Regions from separate parts of the Thalassospira sp. CA1 genome, predicted to be linked through region 2. Evidence: riboswitches for the same ligand, from Rfam matches in the RefSeq annotation. Region 2 holds a riboswitch; each other region holds the start of a gene.
The links. Region 2 has a riboswitch for cobalamin ahead of cobU (bifunctional adenosylcobinamide kinase/adenosylcobinamide-phosphate guanylyltransferase). Riboswitches for the same ligand answer to the same signal wherever they lie in the genome.

Region 1: it holds a riboswitch for cobalamin, as region 2 does, so the genes downstream of both, AC5Q5A_RS02625 (methylmalonyl-CoA mutase family protein) here and cobU (bifunctional adenosylcobinamide kinase/adenosylcobinamide-phosphate guanylyltransferase) in region 2, are expected to answer to the same signal.
Region 3: it holds a riboswitch for cobalamin, as region 2 does, so the genes downstream of both, AC5Q5A_RS05435 (DUF4198 domain-containing protein) here and cobU (bifunctional adenosylcobinamide kinase/adenosylcobinamide-phosphate guanylyltransferase) in region 2, are expected to answer to the same signal.

The regions. Positions count from the first base shown of each region.
Region 1 covers NZ_JBZCIA010000001.1:568,983-573,140, reverse strand. The annotation lists gene phhA (phenylalanine 4-monooxygenase) at 1-572, shown strand, start outside; gene AC5Q5A_RS02630 (response regulator) at 631-1,053, opposite strand; cobalamin riboswitch at 1,340-1,518, shown strand; gene AC5Q5A_RS02625 (methylmalonyl-CoA mutase family protein) at 1,656-3,704, shown strand; gene scpA (methylmalonyl-CoA mutase) at 3,707-4,158, shown strand, end outside.
Region 2 covers NZ_JBZCIA010000001.1:30,661-34,818, reverse strand. The annotation lists gene AC5Q5A_RS00160 (histidine phosphatase family protein) at 1-178, shown strand, start outside; gene AC5Q5A_RS00155 (hypothetical protein) at 199-837, opposite strand; cobalamin riboswitch at 1,389-1,579, shown strand; gene cobU (bifunctional adenosylcobinamide kinase/adenosylcobinamide-phosphate guanylyltransferase) at 1,638-2,177, shown strand; gene cobW (cobalamin biosynthesis protein CobW) at 2,212-3,252, shown strand; gene cobN (cobaltochelatase subunit CobN) at 3,352-4,158, shown strand, end outside.
Region 3 covers NZ_JBZCIA010000002.1:291,664-295,821, forward strand. The annotation lists gene yaaA (peroxide stress protein YaaA) at 1-462, shown strand, start outside; gene AC5Q5A_RS05425 (glycosyl transferase family protein) at 487-1,551, shown strand; gene AC5Q5A_RS05430 (DUF924 family protein) at 1,611-2,153, opposite strand; cobalamin riboswitch at 2,304-2,500, shown strand; gene AC5Q5A_RS05435 (DUF4198 domain-containing protein) at 2,671-3,468, shown strand; gene cbiM (cobalt transporter CbiM) at 3,485-4,158, shown strand, end outside; gene AC5Q5A_RS05445 (NikL family nickel/cobalt ECF transporter subunit) at 4,155-4,158, shown strand, end outside.

The DNA of each region.
Region 1 (4,158 bases), 540 kb from region 2:
TCTGGCTGCGCAAGCCCGAGGAAATGGATTATCTGGTCGAACCCGACATCTTCCATGACTTTTTTGGTCATGTGCCGATGCTGTATGACCCGACCTTTGCCGACTATCTGGCGGCCTATGGCGCCAAGGGCCCAGAGGCCATTGCGATGGGCGGCCTGAAACAGCTGGCGCGGATGTATTGGTATATGGTCGAGTTTGGCCTGATCATGACCCCACATGGCTTGCGCGCCTATGGTGCGGGCATGTTGTCATCGCAAACCGAAACCATCTATTCGGTTACCGATCCCACGCCAAACCGGGTGGCGTTCGAGCTTGAACGTGTCATGGGCACGGATTATGCGATTGATGATTTCCAGAAAACCTATTTCGTTCTGGAAAGTTACGATCAGCTGTTTGACGCGATGAATGTGCCGCTGGCCCCGATCTATGATCGGCTCGCCAAGAAGCCTGCGATTGATCCGGCGACCACCTTGCCGACAGACCGGCTTTATCATGTGCATGGGGCTACAGACAGCATCATTTCCCTGGGGGAGGAGACGCACAGGCCCCACAGACAACAACGCCCTGCATAAGGCAGGGCGTGGCGATCCGTTCAGGATTGATCAAGGCAGAGCCGGTCTGCCAGCACTGCTAGCAGGCACTGATGGAATGACCCAGCACCCGATTGAGTTGCTCAAGCACCACTTTCGGGCTGGCGTCCTTGCTGATGAAATCGGCCGCCCCAAGCGCATCGGCTTGTGCGCGGGTGTCGGCATCATAATGGGCCGAGAAGAAGAAAACCGGCACGTTTTGGCTGTTTGGATAGCGGCGGCGAATTTCGCAGAACGCTTCAAAGCCGCTCATACCCGGCATTTCAATATCAAGGATGATGGCACGGGGATAAAGCCCGTCCAGCTGATCAATCAGATCATCGGCACAATCAAAACCGGCCACGTCATATCCTGCCCGACGCAACACTGTTTCAAGGGCTGCCTTGGCGCTGGGACTGTCGTCGGCGAACGCAACCAGTCCATCAGGACAAAATTGCGACGGCATGGCGCTGAGCGCGTTCATGGATGGCGATACTCCGAGTTTTGGGACAAGTCCAAACTGACAGACGAAAATGTCAAATTGGTTAAACCCGCCAAATTTTTGCCACGCAATGTTCCGGCTTCACCCCGATCTCGCACCCGTGCCGCGAAAGTATAAGGCCGCAATGATCGGAACCATGTGACGCCCAAACGATAAACACACGGGCAAAATCCCAATGTTTCCGCCAACATAACGTTACGGAAACCTGATTTGTCGGGGTCGATATCCGTCTAAATAGGTATTTCCATGCCTATTTACGGAATTATGGACAGGTGCTATAAACCGCCATGTCGCGAATGTGACCGGAAAATAGGATCGGGAATCCGGTGCGGCCGTGCCTTAGCGCACTTTGGCCAAGCCCGGAACTGCCCCCGCAACTGTAAGCGTAACGGCCTTTTTGCAGGCTTTCTCGCGAGTCAGAATACCGATGGTGTTTTCTTGGCATGAAATGGGCCGGGCGGGGTGTACCGGGTACTGGGAATCCGTAGTAGAATAGAATTTGGCAGAGTTCCGTTCCCCAACGCCATATGGAGGCCCCATATGGAGTCGCATCAAGGACGGGACACACCAAGCCGGGAGAAACCATGTCCGACCCGCTAAAGCTCGCATCCGAATTTCCATCTGCTGATTATGCAAGTTGGCGCAAGCTTGCCGAAGAGGCCCTTAAAGGGGCACCGTTCGAAAAGAAGCTTGTCACCAATACGCTTGACGGGTTTTCCGTTCAGCCGATCTATACAAATGATGATCAGGATGACGCGACCCGGCTGATTCACGAAGTTCTTAATGCCACGGTCGAGCCGCGCGAAACCGTCACCGGCTGGGATATCCGCCAGCTTCATACCCATCCCGATCCCAAGGCCACCAATGCCGCGATCCTTGAGGACCTTGAAAATGGTGCGACCTCAATCACGCTAAAACTTGATGCCGCCGCCCGTGCCGGGCGCGAAATCAGTTCTGCCGAGGTGGGCGTTGACGGGATTGCCATTCATTGTCTGGCCGATCTTGATGCCGCGCTTGAGGATGTGTACACCAACCTCGCCACCGTCGGGCTGGATGCCGGGGCGGCAGGTGTTCCGGCGGCAGCACTTCTGGCAGCCCATATCGCAAATACCGATGGTGCCGACGAAGCCGCACCGGCCTTTAATATTGATCCGATTGGCACGCTGGCATCCACCGGCACCCTGCCCTGCGGCGCACAGGACGCGGTTGATCATGCGGCAAGCGTTGCTGTTGAGCTGATTGACCTTTTCCCGCTGGCGACCGCGATTTCAGTGAATGGCGCACCTTATTACAATGCCGGTGCCACCGATGGTCAGGAACTGGCCTGTTTGCTGGCAAGCGGGGTGACTTATTTGCGCGCCCTGACCGATGCCGGAATGGCAGTTGATCAGGCCGCGGGTGCGATGGTGTTTAACGTTGCCATCGGCACGGACTTCTTTGCCGGGATCGCCAAGCTGCGTGCGCTTCGCATGATGTGGAGCCGCGTTCTTTCGGCATCCGGTGCCGAGGATGCGACGATTACGATCAATGCGGTTTCAGCCGAAATGGCCCTGACCAAGGTTGATCCGTGGGTCAATATGCTGCGCACCACGGTGACAAGCTTTGCCGCCGGTCTGGGTGGTGCGGATAGCGTCACCTGCCTGCCTTATGATCATCTGATTGGCGTGCCCGATGGCTTTGCGCGACGCATTGCGCGCAACACCCAGCTGATCTTGCAGGAAGAAAGCAACGTGCACCGGGTCATCGATCCGGCGGGTGGTTCGTGGTTTATTGAAAACCTGACCAAGGAACTGGCGAAGGCCGCCTGGTCCAAGTTCCAGTCGCTTGAGAAATCGGGTGGTATTCTAAGTGCCCTTGCCAATGGCAGCCTGAAGACCGAGATCGAGACCGTCTGGAATGCGCGCGAAAAACGCCTGTCGACCCGTCGCGATCCGCTGACCGGTGTGTCGGAATTCCCCAACATCACAGAAGCCAAAGTAACCTGTGAAAAGCCGGACCTTGAGGCGATCGTTGCAGATGCCAAGGACCGCCAGACCAAGTTTGATGGCACGGTCGGCAACAGCCTTAATGCCATGATTGAGGCCGCCCGCGCCGGTGCTACCATCGGGCACATGTTTACCGATCTTTATGGCACCAGTGCCGCGGCCCGTATCGGTGCCCTGCCTGCCCATCGACTTGCCGAACGTTACGAGGCACTTCGCAAACGTTCAGATGCGCACAAGGCAAAGACCGGATCCTTCCCGCAGGTGTTCCTGGCCAATCTTGGCAAGGTCGCCCAGCACACGGCACGTGCGAGTTTTGCGCGTAACTTCTTTGAAGCCGGCGGGATCGAGGCGATCACCAATAACGGCTTTGCCACTGCGGATGATGTTGCAACCGCCTTTGGCGAAAGCGGGGCGAAAATCGCCATCATTTGCGGATCAGACCCGCAATATGCCGACATGGCTGCCGACGTTGCCAAGGCACTGAAATCCAAAGGGGCCAGCATGGTTTATCTTGCTGGCCAGCCGGGCGATGCGAGGCCTGCTTACGAAGCAGCCGGCATTAACGAGTTTGTCTTTGTCGGGGCCGATGTCCTTGCCATTTGCGGTGCCGCACTTGATCACCTTCTTGGCAAACAGGGGGAGAAATAACCATGACCCGCATTCCTGATTTCTCCGACCTTCCGCTGTTTGATGGCGCATCCGCAGGTGCAAAGGACCCGTTTGAAAGCACGCCCTGGACCACGCCAGAAGGCATTGATGTCAAATCATCCTATGGCCCCAAGGATCTGGACGGGATTGATCACCTCAATACCATGCCGGGCATGCCGCCATTTTTGCGTGGCCCCTATCCGACCATGTATGTGCAGCGCCCCTGGACGATCCGCCAATATGCCGGTTTCTCGACCGCCGAGGAATCCAACGCGTTTTATCGCCGTAACCTTGCCGCCGGGCAAAAGGGGCTTTCGATTGCCTTCGATCTGGCAACCCACCGTGGCTATGACAGTGATCATCCGCGCGTCGCAGGCGACGTTGGCATGGCCGGTGTGGCGATTGACAGCATCTATGACATGCGCACCCTTTTTGATGGCATCCCGCTTGATGA
Region 2 (4,158 bases):
TATTGTCGCCGTCGTTCATGGCGGAACGGTGCGCGCCATAATGGCCAATGCACTGGGTTTGTCCCTTGAAACCGCATTGGCATTTCATATCGACACGTTGGGGCTGACCACGCTTGAATATATCGACGGTGTCGACGAACCGGGCTGGCGCGTGACCGCTGTCAATCAGCGCTTCTAAGGAGCTTAAGGGGTGTTCCGTCAGGCAGAGGCCAGCTCGATATCGGATGCCATGTCATCAAGGGCATGTTCTGCCAGATAGCGGTCAACCATATCCGGGTTCAGATCATGCTTTTCGCAGATGTCGAAAACATCGCGCAGATAGGCCTGATAATAGGGTACCGGACGGCTGCGCGATTTGCTGCGCAATTTGGCAACATTCGGGAAATCACCGGCAAAGGATGCGTTTTCAATTACCTGGATGATGGTGTCATCAATGATGGCAGCCGGCATTCCGCAATAAGTCTTGCCGCAGGCAGACAACATCTTGCTGGCAGTCGGAACAGAAATGCCGGGCTGGGAAAGCAGCTCGTTCAACTCGTCCTGTCCGAAATCCGAGATCGACATCAGGGTCACCAAGGTCGGCATATCGCGCACAAGCAGCGACAGCGCATTGACGCGAATGCCGCGTTCATGGGACCAGATGATGGTTGCGATTACACCCTTTGAGGCATCCTCGGCAAAGATGTCACGCACATGGCGGCGTGCCAGAGTGATCTCGCCATCGGTTGCGTGCTGTTCAAGAAAATCCTGAAATGACCGATCAGAACTGTTCAGACGGTCCAGCAATCCCAGCCACATGTCCTTACGAGACGATGTGGTCCAGGTTGGCGCGTTCATTTGTCGGATTTTGGATAGGTGAGAACGTATTGCCATTGGTCTTGAAAAATCCAGATTACCCCAAGAGTTTCGGTGCAGTATTTCCTGCAGCCAGCCGGGTGATGTGTCTATATCCCGGGTTTTCGCCAGATTGCGGATTGTTCCGTCTTTAGGGTCAGGACCTATTAATTTGGTTTGAATGGTTAAACAGATTTGTGCGGATACGCGGAGTAAAACTGCAAGAAGATATTTATCTTTCAAGGTTTTACGACAAAGTAGCCCGTGCAAATCCGATTAATCCGAAGGACAGACGTTATATTTGCAAACTCCAGCGTCAAATCCCTTGTGCGGGATACTAACCCGCCCGGCGGTCTTTTCCTTGGATTTCGCAAATATAACGTCTGCCATTCAAACCAAATTAATAGGTCCTGACCCTAGTTCCAGCGCAACGGCTTGATGTTGGCTGAAATGGTATGACCTCTCAAGCAGACAATTCTTACAAATACTGACCTTCCGATTAGGGTGGGGTGGTAACGAAGGGTTAAGTGCCGAGAATGACCTTTGGCATTTTTGGCAAACCTGCTAGGTTCGGCGCATCGTTCGGTGATGGGAAATCGGTGCAAGGCCGATGCTGCCCCCGCAACTGTATCGGGTTGGGAGATCCGGGTCGGTGCCAACGCGCCAGACCAGCCACCGGGAAACCGGGAAGGCGGATCGCTTTCATGCCCGCAGCCAGGAAACCTGCCGAAGGTGTCACTATTCGAAGGAAGGTGACGACGCAATCGGGCCTCGGTGGGAGGCCATGGCGAGGAAGAAACGGGATGACCCAGACTTTACCCCCTGACGGCCCATTTGGCGGGACGCATCTAATCCTTGGCGGGGCGCGATCCGGCAAAAGCCGGTTTGCTGAAAACATCATCAATCAGGCGGGTGGTGGCACATATATCGCAACCGGGCGTGCCTGGGATGACGAAATGGCCAACCGAATTGATCTTCACAAACAATCACGCGGTGATCTTTGGCAGACATTGGAAGAGCCGCTCGAACTTTGTTCGGCGCTGCAGACCTGTAATGTCACAGGCGGCAAGCCGGTTCTGGTTGATTGTCTGACCTTGTGGCTGACCAATCTGATGCTTGAAGATCGCGACATTGATGCCGAGATCGGGGCTCTTTGTGACCTGCTGCCAACACTTGTTGTGCCGGTGCTTTTTGTCTCAAACGAGGTTGGCTTTGGCATCGTGCCTGAAAATGCGATGGCGCGTGCCTTTCGCGATCACGCCGGACGCCTGCATCAACGCATTGCTGAGATTGCAGACAAGGTCACCCTTGTGGTGGCCGGCATTCCGATGCAGGTTAAATAGTAACATAAAGAATTGAATTTTAAGGATTTCATAAATGGCACAATTAGGCAAAATCCCGGCAACCGTCATTACCGGCTTTCTGGGCGCTGGCAAGACAACCATGATCCGCAACATGCTGGAAAACGCCAATGGTAAACGCATTGCGCTGATCATCAATGAATTTGGCGATCTGGGTGTTGATCGCGGTATCATCAATGGCTGTGGCATTGAAGGCTGCGAAGAGGATGATGTTGTTGAACTGGCAAATGGTTGTATCTGCTGCACCGTGGCCGATGACTTCCTGCCAACCATCCAGGGCCTGATTGATCGTGACACGCCACCAGATCATATCGTTATCGAAACATCTGGCCTTGCCCTGCCAAAACCGTTGGTAAAGGCGTTTAACTGGCCCGAAGTCCGGTCGCGTGTGACCGTTGATGGTGTTGTGGCGGTTCTTGATGGCGCTGCCCTGCGTGATGGGCTGTTTGCCCATGACCATCATGCGGTGCAGGCGCAACGCGAAGCAGACGAAAATCTTGATCATGAAAGCCCGCTTGAAGAACTGTTTGAAGAACAGCTCCACTGTGCGGATATGGTGGTTCTGAACAAGACGGACCTTTTGACCGATGCTGAACGCAGCAAGGTCGAAGCCGATATCCGCGCAGAGCTGAAAAAGCCGTCGGTCAAGATTATCGCGACCGAACATTCTCGGGTTGAAAATACCATCCTGCTTGGTCTGGGGGCTGCCGCCGAGGATGACCTTGATAGTCGTCCAAGCCATCATGACGATGGTCACGAACATGACCATGATGATTTCGACAGCTTTGTTGTCTCGCTTGATGCGATTAGTGATCCGGCCAACCTTGAAAAGCGCCTGATTGATGTCGTGCGTCAATTTGACGTGCTGCGCATCAAGGGTTTCCTGGACGTGCCGGGCAAACCGATGCGCCATGTGGTTCAGGGTGTTGGTGAACGTTTTCAGCGCTATTTCGACCGTCCGTGGGCGGATGGTGAAACCCGTCGGTCCGAACTGGTGGTGATTGGCCTGCATGGTCTGGATCGCGTTGCGATCGAGGCCGCCATCAAGGCCGCCTGATCCAATTTAACCTGATAAAGCTCACCTGAAACCGGATGCTAAAAATCATCCGGTTTCAAACTTTTTGAAGACCAAACGCACAAGGATACGGATCGCGCGATGCATCTATTGGCAGCCCAGCCCGGAATGGTGACAGATGGCAGTGAGGCCGTTGACCTTGGACAGCAACCAGGCGATGTGGTGATCCTGTCTGCGGCCGAGTCTGAGCTCGCTTGCCTTGCCGGGGCGCAAGCGCGGCTGGTAGATGCATTTGGCGATGAAACCCCGTCACTGCGTCTGGCAAGTTTGCTGCAGCTTGGCCACAACATGTCGGTCGATCTTTATATCGACGATGTACTTTCCGACGCCAAATTCATCATCGTGCGCATTCTGGGCGGGCGCGGTTATTGGGATTATGGCATCGAAAAGTTGGTTGCGCTTGCGCGTGCCAAGGACATTCCATTGGTCCTGTTGCCAGGTGATGATCAACCCGATGCGGAGCTTTTGACGCTTTCGACCGTCAAGGGGCGCGAATATCAGAATATCTGGCGTTACCTGATCGAAGGCGGACCGCAAAATTCCGAGAATTTACTTCGCCTTATATACGAAAAGTTAAATTCAAGCGTTAACTGGAGCTGGTCACCGGCGGCCCCGCTGGTCAAGGCCGGGGGCTATTGGCCCGGCAAGGCGCAGGCAAGCCTTGATGAAATCCGGGTTAACTGGATTGAGAATCAACCGGTTACGCCGATCATCTTCTATCGGTCTCTGGTTCAGGCGGCCAACCTCGACGTTATTGACGCGCTGGTTGAGGAACTTTGTGCCAATGGTCTGAATCCATTGCCGATTTTTGTTGCCAGCCTTAAGGATCCGTTGGCTGCAGCGTTGGTCGATGACTGGTTGGGAGAAACCAGTGCGGATTTGATCCTG
Region 3 (4,158 bases), on a different contig from region 2:
GATCATTTTCGGATGCTCTCGGGCCTTTATGGCCTTCTGAAGCCGCGCGATTTGATGCAGCCATATCGTCTTGAAATGGGAACGCGCCTTTCCAACCCGCGGGGCAAGGACCTTTACGCGTTCTGGGATGATAAGCTTTCAAAAGAAATCAACGCGATTACAAAAGGTCACAAGGATCGAAGCCTGATCAATCTCGCCTCGAACGAGTATTTCAAATCGATCAAGACCAAGGTCCTTGATGGCCCGGTAATTACGCCTGTGTTTAAGGAAGTGAAGGGCGGTACGGCCAAGGTTGTCGGCTTCTCGGCAAAGCGTGCGCGTGGCATGATGGCACGCTATATGATTGACAATCGGCTCGAAGACCCGCAAGAGCTCAAGAAGTTTAATGTTGATGGCTATCGCTATCAGGATGACCTCTCGACCGAGACAGAGTGGGTCTTCACGCGTATTCACGATCAGTAACACCAACTATTCCGGTGAAACCATATGACCGACGAGCATCTTGAACAGCTCGAGGATGAGAATGTCTTACCAGAGGCGCATCCGTTTTCTGGCTATCTGCGCACGTTCTTCCGTGGGCCGGGTCGTTCGCGCAGTCTGACACGCGAGGAGGCATTTGATGCGTTCTCGATGATCCTGCGCGACGAGGTCGAACCGATCCAGCTTGGCGCATTCCTTTTGATGCTGCGCTACCGTGCTGAGACGCCCGAAGAACTGGCCGGCATGATCGAAGCTGTGCGCAAGGCCGCGCGCCTTGAACCGGATGAAGACAGCAAAGATGACGCGCTTATGCGTCCTGCGCTGGATTGGCCATCCTATGCGGCCGGTCGGACCCGTGGTCTGCCCTGGTTTGTGCTGTCGGCGCTTTTGCTGTCGCAGAATAATGTTCCGGTGCTGATGCATGGCTATAACTCGCATCTGGTCAACGGGATCAGCACAGAAGTTGCCATCAAGGCGCTTAAGCTTCCGATTGCCATGTCTGCAGAAGAAGCGCGTTCTGATATCGCATCGAAGGGTTTTGCATATCTGCCGCTGCGTCACATGCATCCCAAGCTGCAGGAGCTGATTGGATTGCGTCCGCTTCTTGGGTTGCGCAGTCCGGTCAATACGTTACTGCGTTTGCTTAATCCGTTGCATGCGCGTGCAGCCTTCCTTGGTGTGTTTCATCCGGCGTTTCTTGATGTCCATCGTGAAACCGGCAAGCTTTTGGAACTTCCACGCATCGGTGTGATCAAGGGCGGTGGCGGCGAAGCCGAAAGAACACCCTATAAGCATGTCGATCTGCGCATGCTTGATAATGGTGAGCTCAATGATGTTCGCTGGCCCGCATTGCTGTCAAAAACCGAAAAGGATGGCGAAGATCAAAGCCCTGTGTCGCTAAAGCACTTCCTGGCAGTCTGGCGTGGCGAGGTGGAAGATATTCCCGCCGAAGCCAAGATCAAGGGGAGTGCCGCCATGGCAGCCTTCCTTGCTGGCAAGGCGGATTACATGGATGAGGCAGAAAGCCTTGTTCAAGGCTGGTGGGATAATCGCGACCGTGATGTTGGCTGATGTTCTGCGCCTAAGTGCGATCGAATAAAAGGGACGGGAAACCGTCCCTTTTTTAATGCTCAGAACGATGATCCGGGCTCTTTGAGAAACGCCACTTCCTCTGGCGTCGATGCGCGGCCCAGTATTTCGTTCCGATGTGGATAGCGGCCAAACCGGTCAATGATCTTTTTGTGTTTCAGCTCGAACTCGTAATTGTGCTCAAGGCCGGGCTGTGAAAACAGGTCAACCGCCACTTCATGAATGATTTCTGATTCTGAGTGCATGTAGGGCATATACAGGAATGCTTGTTCCTGCGGGGTGACCAGTTTGCGATCCAGCCTCAAGGAAACAGCTTCCTGCGCCAGCACCAATGCCATTGGATCCGATGCAAAGGACTGTGGCTGATCGCGGTACATATTGCGGGAAAACTGATCAAGAACGATGATCTCGGCAAGCCGTCCGTGGGCGGTTTTGCGCCAGTTAAAAAGCTCCCCGGCCGTGGCGGCGGCATGAAAATCGGCAAAGCGTTCCGCGATATGGCGATCCAGGGCTTCATCCTTGATAAACCACTGTTTTTCTTCGAGTTCCTTGAACCAGAAAACAAGAACCGTTTCAGGTTTCATAATGTTTCCACCCATCTGATTGCAGGCTTTTGCGGCCCGTCGGCAAAATTGCGGGTGATCTTCGCGCCCGGTTTAAGGCGCGTCAAGCCATCCGCAAAAAGATTGTCATGGACCATGGGGCAAGGAGTTGACAGCAATCCGTCCTGCGTGGATTATGACATTGTCTTTGGTGTTGATCCGATTGGACCAACTTAAAAGGGAACGTGGTGCGTCATGCATGACAAAGCCACGGCTGCCCCCGCAACTGTAAGCGTTCAGAGCATTGCTTATGCCACTGGTGCAAACCGGGAAGGCGCATTGCTGTTTAAACCGTGAGCCAGGAGACCTGCCTTTGACTGCCGGGTGCCGATTGCCCGGTATGAAACTGTTGGACGCCGGGGTGAGCGTCAGGTTGCAGGGGTACAAACGGTCTTTTGAAGATCCGCAATCTTGCTTCCAGCCATCCTATCGTTCTTTATCCTGACCCTGTGCGTTGGGCCTTTGGCCTGCGTGCATCGTTTGAGAAAGAGACGATTATATGTTTAAGACCCTTGGCAGGCTTGCAATTGCAAGCGCCTGCGTGCTGTCGGCGGCCATGCCGGCGCATGCGCATTTTCAATTGGCCTATACGCCGGACGTGAACGTGACCAAGGCCGGGGATCAGCCGGTTAAGCTGATTTTCTGGCACCCGTTTGAAAACGGTCATGTCATGGATATGGCCGAGCCGCTTGAATTTTATGCGGTTAACCGCGGTGAGAAACTTGATCTGAAATCAACGCTTTCGCCGATTACTTTCACCGGAATTGCCAACTCGGCAGCGGCCTTTGACGCAACTTTGACTCTGCGCCGCAGCGGTGATTACGTCATGGTGGTGGTCCCCGCGCCGTATTATGAAGAAAGCGAAGATATCTTCATCCAGCAGATCACGAAGTCCTATGTGAACCGCAATGAAATTCCGACCGACTGGATGGAACCGCAAGGTCTAAAAACCGAAATCCTGCCGTTTAATCGACCAACCAACATCATTGCCGGTTCGACCTTTACCGGCCGAGTGTTAGGGGAAGGCCAACCTGTGGCCGGTGTTGAAGTCGAAATCGAATACATGGCCGCAGAACCCGATATGGCCAGTAACACACCCAAAGGGCCAACGGCATCGCCAATGCCCGGTGGTGCGGTTGTGGCCATCTCCGATCAAAACGGGTATTTCACTTTTGGTGTCCCCAAGGCAGGTTTTTGGGGATTTGCAGCACTTGGCAGCGGCCCTGATAAAGAATTTCAGGGCAAGGAACTTTCACAGGATGCAGTCCTGTGGGTTCGCGCCTATGATGTGAAATAGGCGAGGGACAAAACAGATGCATATTGTTGATGGTGCGCTGGCACCGGAAGTCTTGATTGGTGGGGGTATTCTTGCAGTTGCCGGGCTTGGCCTTGGTCTGCGGAAACTGCCAATCGATAAAATTCCCGCAACCGGGGTTTTGTCGGCAACATTCTTTGTTGCGTCGCTTATTCATGTGCCGGTGGGACCATCCAGTGTGCATCTGATCATGAGCGGTCTTGCCGGGCTGGTGCTTGGCTGGACCGCGTTTCCGGCACTTTTTGTCGGTCTCTTGCTTCAGGCGGTTTTCTTTGGCTTTGGCGGCCTGACGGTTCTTGGCGTCAATACGGTCAATATCGCCTTTCCAGCTGTGCTGGCGGGGCTTTTGTTCCGGGGAATGGTATCGCGCAGCAACCCGGTCACAGCCGCCGTCCTTGGCGGATGTGCCGGTGCATCTTCCATCGGGCTGACAACGGTATTTGTCGCGATTTCGCTTGCGCTCAGCGGTGATGCGTTTGTCCCGGCGGCCAAGCTGGTCTTCTTTGCCCACATTCCGATCATGGTGGTCGAAGGACTGGTTTCAGCGGCATCAGTGTATCTGATCGCCAAGGTCAAACCGGCCTTGTTGCAGGCCGCCGATCAGATGTCGGGCTTTGAGATGCAGCCGGCAGCATCCTTACGTGCAAAGCAGGCGGGCGAGGTTTCCAATGG